DNA from 2 places in the Carnobacterium alterfunditum DSM 5972 genome. Region 2 is predicted to be linked to the other one. Evidence: predicted binding sites of a transcription regulator. Region 2 holds the regulator's gene; the other holds the start of a gene.
What was found. Region 2 encodes HrcA, which represses chaperone genes, less so after heat shock. Its sites were predicted from a motif close to TTAGCACTCNNNNNNNNNGAGTGCTAA; they were not measured.

Region 1 (9,971 bases), 1.8 Mb from region 2:
TAGTAGGAGCCTATTTTGATAAGGAGGAAACGCTGGACGCCTATTATGAAGTAATGGAGCAATTTTTAACCAACTATGGTATTCCTTACGAAATTTTAACAGATAACCGTACGGTTTTTATCTATAAACAAGAAAAGCACCCCTCTGAAGAAAAGGATACTTTTACACAATTTGGATATGCCTGCCACACTTTAGGGATAAACTTACGTACAACTAGTATCCCTCAAGCAAAAGGGAAAATCGAACGACTTTGGAATACACTCCAAGATCGTCTCCTTCATGAAATGGCCTTATGTTCTATCCAATCAATCGATGAAGCAAATCTATTTTTGACGCATTACATTCCTACATATAATGCCAAATTTGCTTTACAGCTAAAGGATAGCAAAAGTGCTTTTGAAAAGCTACCAAAAACAGTCATTTTGAATCATATACTCGCTCGATTTTCACAACGAATTATCCAAAAAGGTCATGGTGTGAAGTATCAAAATAAGCTTTATCGTTTGCATGATCAAAACCAGCAGGTTTTACTTACTCCAAAAACAAGCGTCTTGATTATCCATACAAAGGGAAATGAATTATACGCTAGCGTTGATAATTCGGTGTTTTCCTTACAAGAGATTTTATTACATGAAGAAGTATCGAAAGAATTAGATGCGCCTGTGAGAGCGAAAAAAACTCAGCTAATCATACCCTCCCTGTCTCATCCTTGGAGGAAACCTTCTTATGATCGTTATCTTAGAAATAAAAAACAAAAAGAAGCCTTAAAAAAGGGTACTTTAGTCTAATAAAGCAGCGAATCAATTTTGTATAGGTTTCTTATAGCAGTTGTTTAGGATGGTTGCTTCATGTTTTTTGAAGGAACTATCCTAAACAACTTTAGCAAGCGAAGCGCGGTCGTTAACTTGAGAAATTGAGTTGATAAGCCTAACTCATTATTATCTAAAAACGGGACATTTTCATTTATCATTGACAGGTCTACAAAAGAATTGCGTAGCTTCAACGTTTATAGCGGTATTTTTCGAAATATAGTTTATTAATTTCGCTATTAAATTCTTTAATCGCTTCCGGCGAAGGTGTATTGCTTGTTACCTTTACATTTAATTCGCCTATTTTATATTCATGAATTCTAATATCATCCACCCTTTTCGTATCTGATATTCAATTCTTTTTACAATTCCTCATCATCTTCGAATTCTGGTTCGAAATCAATTAAAATCTACGATATTTTCCCGTCTTCGTTGGTTAAACCTATAACTGGATAACTTCTGTCTCCGTGTGTTGTGATGTTAGCAAATGACCACCCACGCATTACCTGACCAAACCAATCTTCTGATAAATTTTTTTCACATATTTCACTATACGATTTTCCAACACCAGATTCGTTTTTGTTTTGCCCCAATTTCGCCTAAATAAACGCTTGAATATGCCTTATATGTTTACTTATTATATATTCCTTCTTTCGTCTGTATTATTTAATTCGATTAATCGCTTGATAGCACGAATGTCGAAAGGTTCCGTCATTTTCTTACTTTTGATGTCGTACAAGTCGATTCTAATAACATTTCAAACGTTCATGCGGATAAGTTTGCTTACTGACTACTCTCCATGACTGCGCTTCTATCCGACATTTCAATTAGAGTTTCTTCAAGTTCTGCAATATGAGCGTCTTTTTCGTTTAGTTGGCAAATAAGTTCTTCATTAATTGTCGAAACTTTCGCTTTGTGTCGTGCAGTTTCGATTAATTCACGTTTAGTTGTAAAAATGTATGATGTATTCAATTATTTTCGCCTGCCTTTCTTTTTCACTCTAACTTAATACATTCCTTACACTTACTTTTCATGTGTCCTTTTGTTGATATGTTAAAGCTTCCCCCTAGCTTCATTTAACCACACCCTGTACATTTTGCACTAACACTCGACCAATTCCCGAAATAAGCTGTTTTCTTGCACTAGTTGTAAATTGCATATGTGCTTCGATTTCTTGATCTTCTACCTTGAATTTTGGCATTACATAGACCTCCTTTTAGTATTATTCGATGTATTGAATGTCGTATATATTTTCATTTCGCAACAAAAAGGATAAAAAAAGACAAAAAAATAAGCCGGAAATTAATCGAGCTTAAATTTTATCTTTTACTTTTGAGAATTAGTCCATTCGGAAGTTCTCTTCGACAAATATCTTTTCTTCTTCTGGTGTGGTTAATCGTTCCGCTTCCCCGGTGTCCCCTTCATTTGAAGACCATATACTATTGTGTACTTCTACTGAATTCGAAAAGTCTCCTTTTTTCCACGCATTCAATATCTCACGATAGGATTCTTCATTTTCCATTTCAGTTTCACCTAGTACCGATAGCAACATATCGATGTTTTCTTCTTTCATTTCGAATGCGCCCCACTTTGGTTCCGCATATACTTTTTGATGTGTCATTTCGTGGACTCTTTGCTCAAATCCTTTTTTTGAATATTCGTAAGGTAGTGGCTCACTTGATTCTACTTGAATAGATTCTGTTATTTCGTTTTCTTTCGACTTTTCGATAGATATAAGTGCTACAGCTATAATCCCTCCTAACACAATTACTCCAACCAATCCTAAAATAAAATTTTTCAACTTTCATTTCCCCTTACACCATTATCTGAAATTAGTTTCGACAAGTTCTTGTTCTTCTTCCGGCGTCAATAATCTTTCAGCTTTACCAATGTATCCGCCCTGGTCGTTCCATATCTTATTGTGCACTTCAACGCTATCAGAAAAGTCGCCTTCTTTCCATAAATTAAAAACTTCACGGTAGTAATCTTCATCTGCGAAATCCGTTTCGTCTAAAATTGATAATAAAGCGTTTATGTTTTGTTCGTTTAGTTCTACGGAACCCCATTTGTCTTCGGCATATACTTTTTGGTGTGTCATGTCGTGAATATCTTGCATGAATTCTTCTTCGCCTTCTTCGAATGGTAGATAGTTCCCACGTGACCGGTTACTTAATAGTGATGATTCTTCTACAATTACACTTTCGACGCTTTCAACCGCTTCGGATTCTTCGTTTCCCCCGGCTTGATGTCGTGCGGATTCGTTTACTAAGTTTTCTTTTGCCTTTTCTACCATCGGAAATGCGAAGAAAACAACGACGCCTATTCCCATTATCGCAACCAATACCAACATAATCTTTTTCATTTTCATTTCCCCTTTTCAATTATCCGATTTGTTCCCTATATTGATGATAATTCAAAAATACGGATTAAACAACCCTCGTTCTTGAACCTTGTTTTAGCAATAATAAAATAAAAATGTACGTAACTAAATGCTCATCTCGTTATATAAAAAATTTTAAATGACTTTTTCGCGCGTGATACGTAGGTTCTCATTTTTCCGTTGTATTCTTCCGCTTCTCCGGTTAATGTTGCTAGTTCGTCACCTTCATACCCTAACCACATACTATAAATGATATTCGCATATCGAAGGTTTTTCTTACTTGATTGTTCAAAAGCTTCTATTATTTCAATTTGTTCCGCCTTATATTTGTAGGGTACATGCAGCCCTCTATTCTATGACTAAAAACGAAATCTCCTTCTTGTTTGAACTGGGATCCATCAAAGGATAACCATTCTACTATTTAATTGTTTTCAATAGGTACTTTTACCTTCCGAAAGCTTTCTATTGCTTTATGCTTTATGGTATGATTAAAGATACCTACTATGCTTTTTTAAGAATGCTATAAAGGCATGAAGAATTTTAAATTCATCGACAGAACTAGGTATTAAGGTTTAAAAAACGAGTTATAGAAAGGTGATAAAATTGAATTTTAAAGAATTCGAAGAATTTTTAAACGCAAATTTGGGAAGTAAAAGTATTTTTTTTGAAAAAGCTATGGAAGACCAGATAAAAAGAAACGCCAGAAGAGCTCCTGCAAAGAGATGGAATGAAGCAAAATTAGAGCGCGCTGTTAACAAAATGTGGACGGACATGGCTACAAGTATTTACAATAAGTTTAAAATATCGATCAAAACTAATTCTGCTGACCCTTATCAATCTTGGATCGACTTTATTGAAAAGAATGAAGCTTTAGAAAACTTAGATGAAATGATGACCGAGTTAGAATTTGGATAAACGCTCATAATGGAATAATTTATTCCATGAGGCTTGGACATACGTCCAAGCCTATTTGCCTATCCAGCTATTCATTCTAAAGGTACTTCTAAAAGTAGCCTCGTCAGCATGAAAATGTAAACCTATAAAACAAAAATAGACCCTAAATATTTTATGATTCAAATATTTAGGGTCTATAATTTTTGGTATCAACAGTTTAGTTTGATCACTTACTTGAAATTTTTGGCGGAATAGGGTTTGCTTGTAGCCATGTAAAGAATCCAATGCGAATTAAAAAGCCTTAACGCTTTAGCGATTAAGCTTTGTTTGAGGCTTGGAAGCCTGGAAGACTTGCTTTTTAGGCTTCAGGTGTTTCCATGGCTCTCCACAAGCAAACCCGTTATTCCAGAGGAAATTTCTTTTGGAACGCCAATACTATTTTTTAAAACAATTAATAGATATAATTTTTGGTGTCAACAGTTCAGTTTGATCACTCACTTGAAATTTTTGGCGGAATAGGAGTTGCTTATAGCCATGTAAAGAATCCAATGCGAATTAAAAAGCCTTAACGCTTTAGCGATTAAGCTTTGTTTGAGGCTTGGAAGCCTGGAAGATTTTTTTTTAGGCTTCAGGCGCTTCCATGGCTCTCCACAAGCAAACCCGTTATTCCAGAGGAAATTTCTTTTGAAACACCAACACCATTTTTTAAACAATCGATATATAACAAAAAAAGTATCTGTTTATCAATTTCCTGATAAACAGACACTCTTTCTTATTCTCGGCTGGTTATATCCCAACCTTATTATTTTATTCGTTTTAAGATGACAGGGTTACATCATGCCGCCCATGCCAGGATCCATTCCCATTCCGCCCATTGGAGCGTCAGGTTTTGGTTGGTTTGCAACAACAGCTTCAGTTGTTAACAATAGAGCTGCAACACTTGCTGCATTTTGTAAAGCAGAACGAGTTACTTTAGTTGGGTCAATAATACCAGCATCGATCATATTTACCCATTCATTAGTAGCTGCGTTATACCCTACGCCCAAATCAACGCCTTTTAATTTCTCAACAATTACTGAACCTTCAAGACCAGCATTTGTGACGATTTGACGAACAGGCTCTTCAAGAGCACGTAAAACAATTTTCACACCAGTCGCTTCATCGCCAGTTGCTTCAATTTCTGAAACTTTACGTTGAACATTGATCAAGGCAGTTCCACCACCTGAAACGATTCCTTCTTCAATAGCTGCGCGAGCTGCATTTAGAGCATCTTCAATACGTAATTTAAGTTCTTTCAGTTCTGTTTCAGTAGCAGCTCCAACTTTGATAACAGCTACTCCACCAGAAAGTTTAGCTAAACGTTCTTGTAATTTTTCTTTATCAAATTCTGAAGTTGTTTCAGCTGCTTGAGCTTTAAGTAAAGATACACGATGTGAAATGGTTTCAGTCGAGCCGGCACCTTCAACAATCGTAGTAGCATCTTTTGTCACAACTACTTTACTTGCATGTCCTAATTGTTCAATAGTTGTATCTTTCAATTCTAGACCTAGGTCTTCAGTGATAACTGTTCCGCCAGTTACAATAGCAATGTCTTCAAGCATCGCTTTACGACGATCGCCAAAACCTGGAGCTTTAACAGCTACGACATTAAATGTTCCACGCAATTTATTTAAAACTAATGTAGGAAGTGCTTCTCCATCAACATCATCAGCGATAACTAATAATGGACGTCCTTGTTGTAAGATTTGTTCTAATAATGGAAGAATTTCTTGAATATTAGAGATTTTTTTATCAGTGATCAAAATATATGGGTTTTCTAAGTTAGCTTCCATTTTGTCGTTATCTGTTACCATGTATTGTGATAGGTAACCACGATCAAATTGCATTCCTTCAACTACGCTTAGTTCTGTTTCGATCCCTTTAGATTCTTCGATCGTAATAACGCCGTCTGTTCCAACGCGTTCCATTGCTTCTGCGATCAATTCTCCTGTTTCGGTATTTCCTGAAGAAATAGCAGCAATTTGAGCAATCGATTCTTTTGAATCTACTTGTTTAGAAATAGCAAATAGTTCTTCTACCGCAACTTTTGTAGCCAATTCGATCCCACGACGAATCCCAACAGGGTTTGCTCCAGCCGTTACGTTTTTTAAGCCTTCGCGAACGATTGCTTGAGTCAATACAGTCGCTGTTGTTGTTCCATCTCCAGCGATATCATTTGTTTTAGAAGCCACTTCTGAAACAAGTTGTGCTCCCATATTTTCAAAATGATCTTCTAATTCAATTTCTTTTGCGATCGTAACGCCATCATTTGTGATCAGCGGTGAGCCATAAGATTTTTCTAAAACAACGTTTCTTCCTTTAGGTCCTAATGTTACTTTAACAATATCAGCTAAAATGTCTACGCCACGTAACATTGATGCACGAGCGTCTTCAGAAAATTTAATATCTTTTGCCATTTTTTCCTTCACCTCATTAATTTAGTTTGTTCAAGTTTTTGCTTATTTTATTTAATCTATGACTGCTACGATATCGTGTTCTTTTACCACTAAATATTCTTTCCCGTCATATTTCACTTCTGTTCCAGCATATTTTTCAAATAGCACAGTATCGCCTACTTTTACTGCCACTGCTACTGTTGAGCCGTTTTCTAGAATACGACCTTCCCCAACAGCTATGACTGATCCTGTTTGAGGTTTTTCTTGCGCTGAACCCGGTAAAACAATACCGCTGATTGTTTTTTCCTCTTCCTTAGCAACTTCAATAATGACACGATCTCCTAATGGTTTTAACACGTAAATCCCTCCGTCTAAATTATTTCTTCCATTTTAGCACTCAGACAATTCAAGTGCTAAACTACTTCTTTATAATAACAAATATAGAAAAGAATGCAAGAATTTTCATCTCACTTCCAATTCCTTTTTGATCGCATCATTTTTATCGAAAAGGATTTTTTGTCTTCTATATGTTGTATTCCTTTTATGGTATACTGTAAAGCGAAGTTATTTTCAGTTTAGTTAAATTTGAGTTGGTTCCTATTATTTTATTAGTGAGCTTTCTATCGTGTACTGATAAAATTATTTACTAAACTATGTAAAAATGAGAATCATTTATTTCGAAAAAAGAAGGTTTTGGTCACAATGAAAAAAATAGTCAGTCACACATCGATTTCAATGCTATTGTTTTATCTGATAGCACAATTTCTACCAGTGCTCATCATTTCGGCAGCTCCAAAAAATTTCCAAACAGAAGCTTCGATTTATGGAACGATAGTCAGTTTTTCTTTAGGAGCAGTTGCTATGCTTTTACTGAATCGGAAATCCAATATAAAAAATTCGTTGACCTCAAGTCCATCCTTACCCCTAAAAAGCGTTTTTTACTGGGGGATCGTTGTTGGGATACCTTTGGTACTTTTAACGCAATATTTTGCAAATATCATTGAGATTTTGGTATTGGGACTTCCAATCGATTCTATTAATACGCAAAATATTCTTTTGATTGTAGAAAGCTATCCTATCTATATGATTATTGTTTCCATTATGGGACCGATCATGGAAGAATTTGTTTTTAGAAAAGTAATCTTTGGTTTCCTATACGATATTACAGGTGGAATAGGTGCTGCGGTGATCAGTTCGCTTATCTTTGCTTTTATGCACTTTGATGGACATATTTTACTCTATTCTGCTATGTCTTTCGTTTTTTGTTTCCTATATAGTAAGACAAAAAATATTGCTACCCCAATTATTACCCATATTGCTATGAACACACTAGTTATGTTAGTGACCTTCTTTTGATGGATCACTAAATATTAGAAAGGAATTTTTAATTGATAAAAAATCGTAATTTTATAACACAAATCATCATTACCTACTTGATGTCGGGAGTTTTCATCTGGTTTGCTATTGATTCTGTAGGTAACTCCGGTTGGACATTTTTCTCTGTACTCTATGTCCTATTTTCTACAAGTTACTTTATTAGGGCTTCAAAAATACTTGAAGTTTACTATAAACTAAAAAAAGGAAACAAACCTTAAAAAGTTTGTTTCCTTTTTCATTCAACTATTCTTTTGTTGACTCGTAATGATCCAAGAAGTAAATCAACGTTTGAAGTTCATTTGTTAGATCAACATTTTGTACTCTTACAGTATCTGGTACAGAAATTCTAAATGGGGTAAAGTTTAAAATGCCTCTAACATTTGCTTCAACTAATCGGTCAGCTGTTGCTTGCGCTACAGTTGATGGAATAGTAATAATAACAACTTCAATTTGTTGAATTTTTAATTGTTCGATCATATCGTCCATGTGATAAATAGGTACACCACTTAAAATGGTTCCAACGATTTCTTCATTTATATCAAAAGCTGCACTGATACGCATGTTATTGCTTTGATGGAAGTTGTAGTTTAATAAAGCACGACCTAAGTTCCCTACTCCAATAAGAGCAACATTCGTTAACTGGTCTTGTTTAAGTGTTTTACTAAAAAAATTCATCAAATCTTCAACGTCATATCCGTATCCTCTTTTTCCTAAAGCCCCAAAATAAGAGAAATCTCTTCGAATCGTTGCACTATCAACTTTGATAGCTTCACTTAATTCAGTTGAAGAAACACGTACCTTTCCGGAATCGTATAAGAATCGCAAATAGCGATAATAAATAGGCAATCGTCTAGCTGTTGCATTGGGTATTTTCTTTTCTACCATTCTTTTCTTCCTCCATCAGCCATTAGTTTTAACTTCTTCAATCGGTCACTTGTTTTTTCACAAACAATTCGTTATATTTTTTTCTTCACAATCTTTTTCTAATTGACTTTTTTATTATATCATTTTTTCGGTATAATACTAGCACTTTTTTTAAATTCTATGCATTTTAATATACTTACTATTAGTTATATTGTAAAAATTCACAAGTACCCTTGTGAATCAGCTTCTTAATAGTTAGCTTTTAATGGATTGTAATTTCCCTGGACCTAAATCTATGCTAAACTAATACTGAGAATGATGAAATGAGGACCAAGACTATGATTCTATTACAAGCACAACATGTTGCTCGCCATTTTGGAGCAGATGTGTTGTTCGAAAATATTTATTTAGAAATCCAAGAAAGCTCTCGTATCGCTTTAGTTGGACGAAACGGCACAGGTAAATCAACTCTTTTAAAAATGATTGCGGATATAGAACAACCTGACGCAGGAAAAATTGTTAAAGGAAAACAAGTTAGCATTGGCTATTTAGCTCAAAATACTGGTTTGACTTCTGAAAGAACCATTTGGGATGAAATGTTAACCGTTTTTGAATCGGTCATTCAACTTGAAAGAGACTTGCATACTATTGAAAAACAGCTTGGAGACCCGGAGCTGCTTTCTAATGAAGAGTTATACCATGCAACCTTAAACCGCTATGACCATATCCAAAATCGTTTTCGTGAGGAAAACGGCTTTGGGTATCAAGCTGAGATCCGTTCTGTTTTACATGGTTTTCGTTTTTATGAAGCCGATTATACTAAACATATCAGTCAACTTTCCGGTGGTCAAAAAACGCGATTGGCTTTAGCAAAATTACTATTAGAAAAAAAAGACTTATTGATTTTAGATGAGCCTACTAACCATTTGGATATCGAAACATTGAGTTGGCTCGAGAGCTACCTACAATCTTATGATGGCGCATTACTGATCGTTTCCCATGACCGTTATTTTCTAGACAAGGTCGTAAATGAAGTTTATGAGATCAGCCGTAAAAAAATCTCCCATTATAAAGGAAACTATTCAAAATATTTGGATTTAAAGGCTGCACAACTGGAACAAGAATGGAAAGAATTCGAAAAGCAGCAAGGCGAAATAGCCAAGTTAGAAGATTTCGTCAGCCGTAATTTAGTGCGTGCTTCAACAACTAAAC
Region 2 (9,971 bases):
AGTTTGCGTGATAGATAACAGATGGAGCCGTTGTGATCAATTCTAAATTGAATTCACGTTCAAGGCGTTCTTGGATAACGTCCATGTGTAATAGACCTAAGAATCCACAACGGTACCCAAATCCAAGCGCTTGAGAGGTTTCAGCTTCAAATTGTAATGCTGCATCGTTTAATTGTAATTTATCTAACGCGTCTCTTAAATCGCCATAACGAGAAGAATCGATTGGATACATCCCACAATAAACCATTGGCGTCATTTTACGGTACCCTTTTAGTGATTCTGTAGCAGGGTTATCCGCTAAAGTAATCGTATCCCCAACTCGAGTATCTTGGACTGTTTTGATATTTGCAGTAACATATCCAACATCTCCAACCATTAAAAATTCGCGTTTGATTGCTTTAGGTGAAAAGACCCCTACTTCGGAAACTTCAAATGTTTTTCCGTTACTCATCAACTTCATAGTATCTCCAGGTTTGATCATCCCTTCCATAACACGAACATTCAAGACCACTCCACGATAAGCATCGTAAACTGAATCAAATATCAACGCTCTTAAAGGACTATCTGTATCGCCTATTGGAGCAGGAATTTTTTCGACGATTTGTTCTAAGATTTCCTCGATACCGATACCAGCTTTAGCACTTGCAAAAACGGCTTCACTAGCATCGATCCCAATAACATCTTCTATCTCCGTGCGGACACGTTCTGGATCTGCCGCTGGTAAATCGATTTTATTAATAACGGGTATGATTTCAAGATCATTATCTAGCGCTAGGTAAACGTTTGCCAGTGTTTGGGCTTCAATGCCTTGTGCTGCATCAACAACCAGAATCGCTCCTTCACAGGCTGCTAAACTTCTTGAAACTTCATACGTAAAATCGACGTGTCCTGGTGTGTCGATTAAATGTAATGTATACGTTTCGCCATCTTTTGCTGTATAGTTCAATTCAATTGCATTTAATTTGATCGTAATGCCTCGTTCACGTTCAAGATCCATCGAATCCAATAATTGTGCTTGCATGTCGCGATCAGCAACGGTATTCGTCATTTGCAGGATACGATCGGCTAAGGTTGATTTCCCATGGTCAATATGAGCAATAATGGAGAAGTTTCGAATACGTTTTTGTCTTTCAATTAATTCCTGTTTATTCATCTAGTCGTGCCTACCTTCTTTATTTATTCCGAAAAGTGTCATTGTAAATTATACCAGTGAAACCCCTGAATTACAATAAACTTAGAGGGAACCAGCTCTTAAGACGAAAGAAAGCCTAAGCTAGTGCTCAGGCTTTCTTTGTACTTTAAATAACGTACACGCTTATTTAAAGAAATCAGTTCATTTCTTTTTCTTATCTGCTTTAAAAGCATCTTTTACTTTATCAAAAATAGAACCATCTTGTTCTTCAACTTCCATGCCGCTAGCTTTAGCAAATTGTCTCAACAATTCCATTTGTTCTTTAGATAAATTCTTCGGAGTGATCAATTTAATCTTCACATGTTGGTCTCCAGTACCTGTGCCACGTAATTTTGGTGCTCCTTTGCCTCTCAAACGGAAATTCGTTCCTGTTTGTGTTCCAGCAGGTATTTTTAGCTTCACTTTACCATGAACGGTCGGAACTTCAACTTCATCCCCTAAAGAAGCTTGGACAAAATTAATTGGCAATTCATAATAAATCTCTGATCCATTTCGTTCAAACTGGTTGCTGGCTTTGACACGGAAAACAACATATAAATCTCCGTAAGGTCCACCATTTTTACCAGCTTCCCCTTGTCCGTTTAAGCGCATTTGATTGCCATCTTCAACACCTGCAGGAACCGTTACTTTAACCGTATGTTTGTCTTTAGTATGGCCAGAACCATAACAAGTTGGACAAGGTTCTTTAATTTCTTGACCAGTACCATGACAAACATCACATGTTTGTCGTGTCATTACGCGGCCAAGTGGTGTGTTTCTCTCAACGTTCAATGAACCTGTACCATGACATTTAGAACAGGTCACAGGGTGAGTACCTGGTTTAGCTCCATCACCGTGGCATGTTTTACATTCTTCTTCACGGTTGTAGCTGATTGTGGTTTCTTTTCCAAAAATAGCTTCTTCGAATTCAAGATTCACTGAGTACTGTAAATCTTCCCCTTGACGAGGAGCATTTGGATTTTGTGAACGACCGCCGCCACCAAAAAATGATTCAAAAATATCTTCAAAGCCGCCGCCACCAAAGCCGCCGCCGCCGTAACCGCCGCCACCTGCTCCAAAGTTTGGATCCGTACTTGCATGACCATATTGATCATAAGCTGCACGTTTATCAGCACTACTTAAAACCTCATACGCTTCTGCAACTTCTTTAAACTTGTCTTCAGCACCAGCTTCTTTATTGATATCCGGATGGAACTTTTTTGATAGTTTTCTGTATGCTTTTTTTATTTCTTCATCAGAAGCACCTTTTGATACTCCTAATACTTCGTATAAATCTCTTTTAGCCATGATTTCCCTCCATCGTTACGAATAAAAATTTTTTAATGTATCCTCAAATTCGCCTTAATGAGCATAGCATATCTAGAAGAAAAAGCCAAAAGCAATTTGCCTTGGCTTTTCCCTTTCATCCTCTAATTATAAAGATTATTTATTTTCGTCATCTACCTCTTCAAAATCAGCATCAACGACATCCTCAGATCCACCTTGTGATCCTTGTTCTTGTGCATCTTCTGGATTTGCCTCTGCTTGAGCTTGAGCAGCTTGTTCATATAATTTAACTGTTAGAGCTTGCACGATTTCATTTAAAGCATCGCGTTTAGTTTTCATTTCTTCGATATCATTTGCTTCAACGGCTGCTTTTAATTCATCACGAGCTTCTTCAGCTTTTTTAACTTCAGCTTCATCAACTTTACCCTCAAGTTCAGTGATTGTTTTATCAACTTGGAATAATAATTGATCAACTTCATTACGTAATTCTACTTCTTCTTTACGGACTTTATCTGCTTCAGCATTTGATTCTGCATCTTTAACCATACGTTCGATTTCTTCATCAGTCAAACCTGAAGATGATTTGATCGTGATTGTTTGTTCTTTTTGAGTTCCTAAGTCTTTAGCACTAACGTTAACAATTCCGTTTTTATCAATATCAAATGTTACTTCGATTTGTGGAATTCCACGAGGTGCAGCAGGAAGGTCAGTCAATTGGAAGCGACCTAATGTTTTATTGTCAGCTGCCATTGGACGTTCACCTTGCATTACGTGTACATCAACAGCCGGTTGGTTATCAGCAGCAGTTGAGAATACTTGTGATTTGCTTGTTGGGATCGTTGTGTTACGTTCGATCAGTTTTGTAAACACCCCGCCCATTGTTTCGATACCTAATGATAATGGAGTAACATCTAACAAGACGATATCTTTAACATCACCAGTAATAACTCCACCTTGGATCGCAGCACCCATAGCTACTACTTCATCAGGGTTAACTGATTTGTTTGGTTCTTTTCCTGCTTCTTTACGTACAGCATCTACAACAGATGGAATACGTGTTGATCCACCTACTAAGATAACTTCATCAATTTCAGATGTAGCTAAACCAGCATCTTTAAGAGCTTGACGAACAGGTCCTTTAGTACGTTCTACCAAATCATAAGTTAATTCATCAAATTTAGCACGAGTTAAGTTGATTTCCAAGTGTAACGGTCCAGCTTCACCAGCAGTGATAAATGGTAGGCTGATTTGTGTTGAAGTTACGCCTGATAAATCTTTTTTAGCTTTTTCAGAAGCATCTTTCAAACGTTGAACGGCCATTTTATCTTTAGATAAGTCGACACCATTTTCTTTTTTGAATTCAGCTACTAAATAGTTCATGATTTTGTTATCAAAATCATCTCCACCTAATTTGTTATCACCAGCAGTAGACAATACATCAAAAACGCCATCTCCTAATTCAAGAACAGAAACGTCAAAAGTACCTCCGCCTAAGTCAAATACTAGAATTTTTTCTTCTTTATGTGTTTGATCTAAACCATATGCTAATGCTGCAGCAGTTGGTTCATTTACGATACGTTCAACTTCAAGGCCTGCAATTTTACCAGCATCTTTAGTTGCTTGACGTTGTGCATCATTAAAGTAAGCAGGAACAGTAATAACAGCTTTATCAACTGTTTCTCCTAAATAGCTTTCAGCATAACCTTTCAAGTATTGTAAAATCGTTGCAGAAATTTCTTGTGGAGTATATTTTTTGCCTTCGACTTCAACTGAGAAACCAGCTTCGCCAATATGACGTTTAATTGAACTGATTGTATTTGGGTTTGTTACAGCTTGACGTTTTGCAACTTCTCCTACTTGCATTTCTCCGTTTTTAAAAGCTACTACTGATGGAGTCGTACGGTTACCTTCTGGATTCGGAATAATTTTTGCTTTTCCGCCTTCTAATACTGCAACTGCTGAATTTGTTGTTCCTAAGTCAATACCTATCATTTTTCCCATTATAAAATCCCTCATTTATTTATTATTTTTTTATTATTTATTTAAGCTTTATTGAGCAACGATGACCATTGCTGGACGTAAGACTCGTCCTTTTAAATCATACCCTTTTTGTAAAACTTGTACAACTATTTCACTTTTTTGACCTTCTTCAACAGGAACCGTTTGAACAGCCTGATGGAAGTTTGGATCAAATGGTTCATTTAAAGGATCGATAACTTCGATTCCTTCGTTTTTTAATGCTGCAGCGAACGTTTCCTTCACCATCTCGATTCCTTTTTTCAAACTTTTGCCTTGCTCATCTGTTACTTCAATAGCTAGAGCTCGTTCTAAGTTATCACCGACTGGAAGCAATTCGAGTGCTAAAGATTGAGCACGGAATTTAGCAGCATCTTCACGTTCTTTTGCATTGCGTTTTTGGATATTTGCCATTTCAGCTTGGACACGCAAATATTTATTTTCCATTTCTTCTAAAGCAGCTTTTGCTTCAGCAAGTTCATCAACTTCTACAGAATCAGTTGTTTCTTCTGGTTTAATTACCGTTTCTTCTACTGATTCTGTTGTTGTTTCTTCTACTACTTCTTGTTCTTGCTTCTTGTCTTTATTTCTAGACACATCAACAGCTCCTTTTAATTAATCTTCTACAGAATGATAGTAGTCGATTATTTTTTTTGAAAGCTCATTTCGAAATACATCCACCAAGCCAATCATTTTGGAATACGGCATATTCGTTGGGCCTAACAATGCAATAACGCCTGAACTGTATCCTTCAATGTCATAGCTTGCCGTAATTAAACTGAACTCATTGAAAAGCTCATTGTTTAACTCCGTACCAATTTTCACGGTGATTCCAGTAGTACTTGGGATCACTAGAGAAGATAAGTCATGAGTACCATCCATTAACGAATAAATAGACTTGAATTTTTCGACATTTAATTCATTCGAAAAATCTAATATATTCATTCTTCCACCTACGTGCATCCTATCTTGTCCAGCCTTCAAAAAGACATTTTCAAAGATATCTAAGATTCCTTCATTTGTCTTAACGTACTTATTTAGCAATAAAGGAATTTCAGTCTTGAGTCTTTTAAATACTTCCATTAACGGAAGACCAACTAATTGTTCATTAAAAATACGAACAATTTTTTCCAGCTCATTAACGTCCATCGATCTCGGGATAGTAACAACTTGGTTTTCAACATGGCCTTTATCTGTAACCAGAATAGCCATGACTTGATAATCATTCAATGGTACCAAACGAAAACCGGTTAAAATACTCTCTTTGATTTCAGGACCTAATGTTATTGCCGTATAACTGGTCAATTGAGAAAGCAATTCAGCAGATTGGAAAACAATTTCATCCAACTGTCTAAATTGATTTCCTAAAGCATTCTTTATGACTGCAAGATCTTTTTTCTGGATTTTCACTGGATGTACCAGATAGTCCACATAAAAACGATAGCCTTTTAATGACGGAACACGACCTGATGAGGAATGTGTTTTTTCAATGAAGCCTAATTCTTCAAGACGTCCCATTTCATTACGAATGGTCGCTGAACTAAAATTGATCTCAGCTTCATTCATCAAGGTTTTAGATCCTATGGGTGTCTCGTGTGAAGTGTATAAGCGAATGATAGATTTTAAGATTAAAATCTGTCTTTCAGTTAACATGTTGCATCACCTCTTTTTTAGCACTTGAAACTATTGAGTGCTAATACATTTATTAATTTACCAAATATAATTGTTCCTGTCAATAATTTTTGCTTATTTTTTGACTAATTTTGACGTTTATTAAAAACATTGATTTTCCGCTTGATTTATCCATTTTCAGCCTAGAAAAAAAGTATTAAAAATGAAATAATTCATTTTTAATACTTTTTCTTCTCATTGATTTTAGGTCTGAAATTTCTAATATTCGTAGCTTTGTTGTTCATAGCAACACCATTTGTTGACCAGTCCTAATTTAACTGGCATTCTTTTTTTGCTTTTTCTAGTTCAGTTCTTATTTGGACAAAACCAGTACCGCCTAAAGAATTTCTGCGTTCAACAGCCACACGAGATTCTAACAAAGAATACACATCTTCTTGAATGATAGGAGCTGCTTCTTGAAAATCTGCTAATGAAATATCTTGTAAATAATTGCCGTTTTTCAAGCACTTTAAAACAAGTTTTCCAACTATTTCATGTGCTTCTCTAAACGGAATACCTCTGGAAGCAAGATAATCAGCTAACTCTGTCGCATTGGAAAAATCTTTAGTTGTTGCTTCACTCATTTTTTCTTCGTGCACGATCATATCATCCAACATACCAGCAAATACGTTCAAACAATCTTTGACAGTTTTTACTGTGTCGAACATACCTTCTTTGTCTTCTTGCAGATCCTTGTTATAAGCTAGTGGCAAACTTTTCATTACCGTCAACAGTGAAAATAAATTGCCGTACACTCTGCCTGTTTTACCACGAATCAATTCTGCCATATCCGGATTTTTCTTTTGCGGCATGATCGAACTACCTGTTGAAAAGGCATCCGTTAAACTAACGAACTGATATTCATGACTTGTCCAAAGAATTATTTCTTCGCAAAAACGTGAAAGATGCACCATCAGTATGCTGCTATTCGACAAAAATTCTAAGATGAAATCACGATCACTAACGGCATCCATACTATTTGAATAAACGGAACTAAAGCCTAATTGTTCTGCGGTATCCAAACGATCGATTGGAAATGTCGTTCCTGCCAAAGCTGCTGCTCCTAAAGGGGAACAATCGATGCGTTTCAAACTATCTTGGTATCTTTCTAAATCACGTTTAAACATATTGTAATACGCCAACAAATGGTGAGCAAAAGAGATAGGCTGCGCATGTTGTAAATGCGTATATCCAGGAATAATGGTTTCAACATGTTTTTCCGCTTTTAGCAGAATAACTTTTTCTAGGTCCATAAGCGATCCAGAAATTTCACCAACTTGACGTTTTAAATAAAGATGCATATCGGTGGCTACTTGATCATTTCGGCTTCTTGCAGTGTGTAGTTTCCCTGCGACTAGCCCAATCTCTTTATGAAGAAGCGTTTCGATATTTAAATGAATGTCTTCATTAGCAATAGAGAATACCAATTCTTTCTTTTGGGCTTTTACTAAAAGAATTTCTAATCCTCTGATGATCTCATCTGCTTCTTCTTGAAGAATAATAGACGTCTTAGCTAACATTTTAACATGTGCCAAACTTCCTATAATATCTTCTTCCGCTAAAACTTGGTCTACTTCGATCGAAGCACCAAATTCATCGATCCATTTTTGACTTTCTCCTTCAAAACGACCGCCCCATAATTTTTTCATGTTGTCATCCTATCCTTGTTTAAGATTACTTATTCTTGATAGTAACTTTTGGTTTATTAACTTCTGCATGAACTTTTGTAGGCAGACCCCATAACTTAATAAATCCAACAGAGGCTTCTTGATTAAATGTATCTGCAGAAGTATAAGTTGCTAAATCTTCATCATAAAGTGAGTTTGGAGACTTTCTGCCTTCCACGATTGCGTGGCCTTTAAATAATTTCACTCTTACCGTTCCATTTACATACTTTTGAGTTGATTTCAAAAAAGCAATCAAGCTTTCAGTCAATGGATTGTACCATAATCCGTTATAGATCATTTCTGTTATTTTCTGTTCAATTATTGGTTTAAAGTGTGCAGTATCTTTAACGAATGTAAGATCTTCCAATTCTTTATGAGCGGTCATAAGTGTCACTGCCCCAGGAGCTTCATAGATTTCACGAGATTTGATACCAATCAATCTATTTTCAATATGATCGATCCGTCCAATCCCATGTTTTCCAGCAATGCTGTTCAACTGTTGGATCAAATCAGACAACTCGTATTTTGAACCATCAAGAGCTACTGGAACTCCCGCTAAGAATTCAATTTCAATCATTTCTGGGCTATCAGGAGTATTTTCTAAACTCGCTGTTAACTCATAGGCTACTTCTGGTGGTGCGATCCAAGGATTTTCTAAGACGCCACATTCATTGCTTCTTCCCCAAAGATTTTGATCAATAGAGAAAGGATTGTCTAAATCAATTGGAACCGGAATAGAGTGTTCAATAGCATAGTTGATCTCTTCTTCCCTTGACCATGTCCAATCACGAACCGGTGCGATTACTTTTAAATCTGGAGCTAAAGAATGAATGGCAACTTCAAAACGAACTTGATCATTTCCTTTTCCGGTACACCCATGTGCTACTGCTACCGCTTTTTCTTTTATAGCTACTTCAACCAATTTTTTAGCAATTAAAGGACGAGATAACGCTGATATTAGCGGATACTTACCTTCATAATATGTGTGCGCTTGTAACGCGATCAATGCAAAGTCATTAGCAAATTCTACTTTAGCGTCAATCGTATATGAAGCAGAAGCACCGATTTGTATCGCCTTTTCTTTAATAAAATCCAGGTTTTTTCCTTCTCCTACATCCAAACAACAAGCGATGACCTCATACCCTTCATCTATTAACCATTTAATTGATACTGAAGTATCCAATCCACCTGAGTAAGCTAAAACAACTTTTCCTTTATTCATAAAAACACCTCATCCAATTAATTTTATTGCATGAACGTATCCTAACATGGCAAAAAGATTAAAACAAGCTTAAATTGTTTTTTTATGCTTTATTATGTATTTTATAGCTTTTATTTGAAATTTTATTGTATATTAAGCTACTTTATTCATAAATATTGTATAAATCAGAAGGACTCTCTTAGCAAGAGCCCTTATTGTTTTATCATTTTATGCAAAAAAAAACAAGAAACAATTGTCTCTTGTTTACTCTGTTCAATTACTTTCGGATATGCTCCATTACTTATTCTGGTTTGATTTATTAGTCTGTTCAAAAAATTGTGCCGTATCCAATTCGTCTTGTTTAAGTTGCGCAATTAAAGCGTCAATCGAATCAAACTTTTTTTCATCTCGTAAATAATCATGCCATAATACCTTTACTTCTTCACCATAGATGTCAGCACTAAAATCAAGAATGTAAACTTCGACCGTTAATGGACGGTTCGCTTCAAACGTTACATTGTGTCCAATTGAAGCCATTCCTTTATACGTTCTTCCACCCACTACTATTTCAACAACATATACACCCTTACGAGGCAGCTTAACAAGGTTCTCAACTTCGATGTTCGCTGTTGGGAATCCTAACAGCCTTCCCCTGGCGTCTCCATGTATGACTCTTCCAGGAGTAGCGTAGATATAACCTAAGAGATTATTAGCAACAGGCATATCTCCAACTTCTAAAGCTGAACGAATCCGTGTAGAACTAATTTTTTCTTCTCTCAATGTTTGTTTTTCCACTACAACTATCTCAAAACGATTATTAGCATACATTGGCAAATGTACCATTGAAGCAACTTCCTTTTTGCCAAATGAATAGTCAAAACCTGCTACGACTGTTTGTGCATGTAATCCAACAATGTATTGATCCACAAAATCTTGTGGTGTTAAACTAGCGAACGCA

Region 1: groES (co-chaperone GroES) is a predicted target of HrcA. The motif match lies at 6,909-6,935, and genes of this name have one in related genera.

Annotation. Positions count from the first base shown of each region.
Region 1 is NZ_JQLG01000004.1:424,741-434,711, forward strand. Features, by position in the region: gene BR50_RS02475 (ISNCY family transposase) at 1-788, shown strand, start outside; gene BR50_RS02480 (hypothetical protein) at 1,593-1,781, opposite strand; gene BR50_RS13040 (hypothetical protein) at 1,882-2,010, opposite strand; gene BR50_RS02485 (DUF6241 domain-containing protein) at 2,149-2,610, opposite strand; gene BR50_RS02490 (DUF6241 domain-containing protein) at 2,632-3,171, opposite strand; gene BR50_RS02495 (hypothetical protein) at 3,793-4,104, shown strand; gene groL (chaperonin GroEL) at 4,914-6,539, opposite strand; gene groES (co-chaperone GroES) at 6,591-6,875, opposite strand; gene BR50_RS02510 (CPBP family intramembrane glutamic endopeptidase) at 7,221-7,874, shown strand; gene BR50_RS02515 (redox-sensing transcriptional repressor Rex) at 8,139-8,780, opposite strand; gene BR50_RS02520 (ABC-F family ATP-binding cassette domain-containing protein) at 9,098-9,971, shown strand, end outside.
Region 2 is NZ_JQLG01000004.1:2,233,532-2,243,502, reverse strand. Features, by position in the region: gene lepA (translation elongation factor 4) at 1-1,153, opposite strand, end outside; gene dnaJ (molecular chaperone DnaJ) at 1,334-2,482, opposite strand; gene dnaK (molecular chaperone DnaK) at 2,615-4,459, opposite strand; gene grpE (nucleotide exchange factor GrpE) at 4,508-5,071, opposite strand; gene hrcA (heat-inducible transcriptional repressor HrcA) at 5,090-6,127, opposite strand; gene argH (argininosuccinate lyase) at 6,415-7,794, opposite strand; gene BR50_RS10970 (argininosuccinate synthase) at 7,820-9,034, opposite strand; gene ribF (riboflavin biosynthesis protein RibF) at 9,311-9,971, opposite strand, start outside.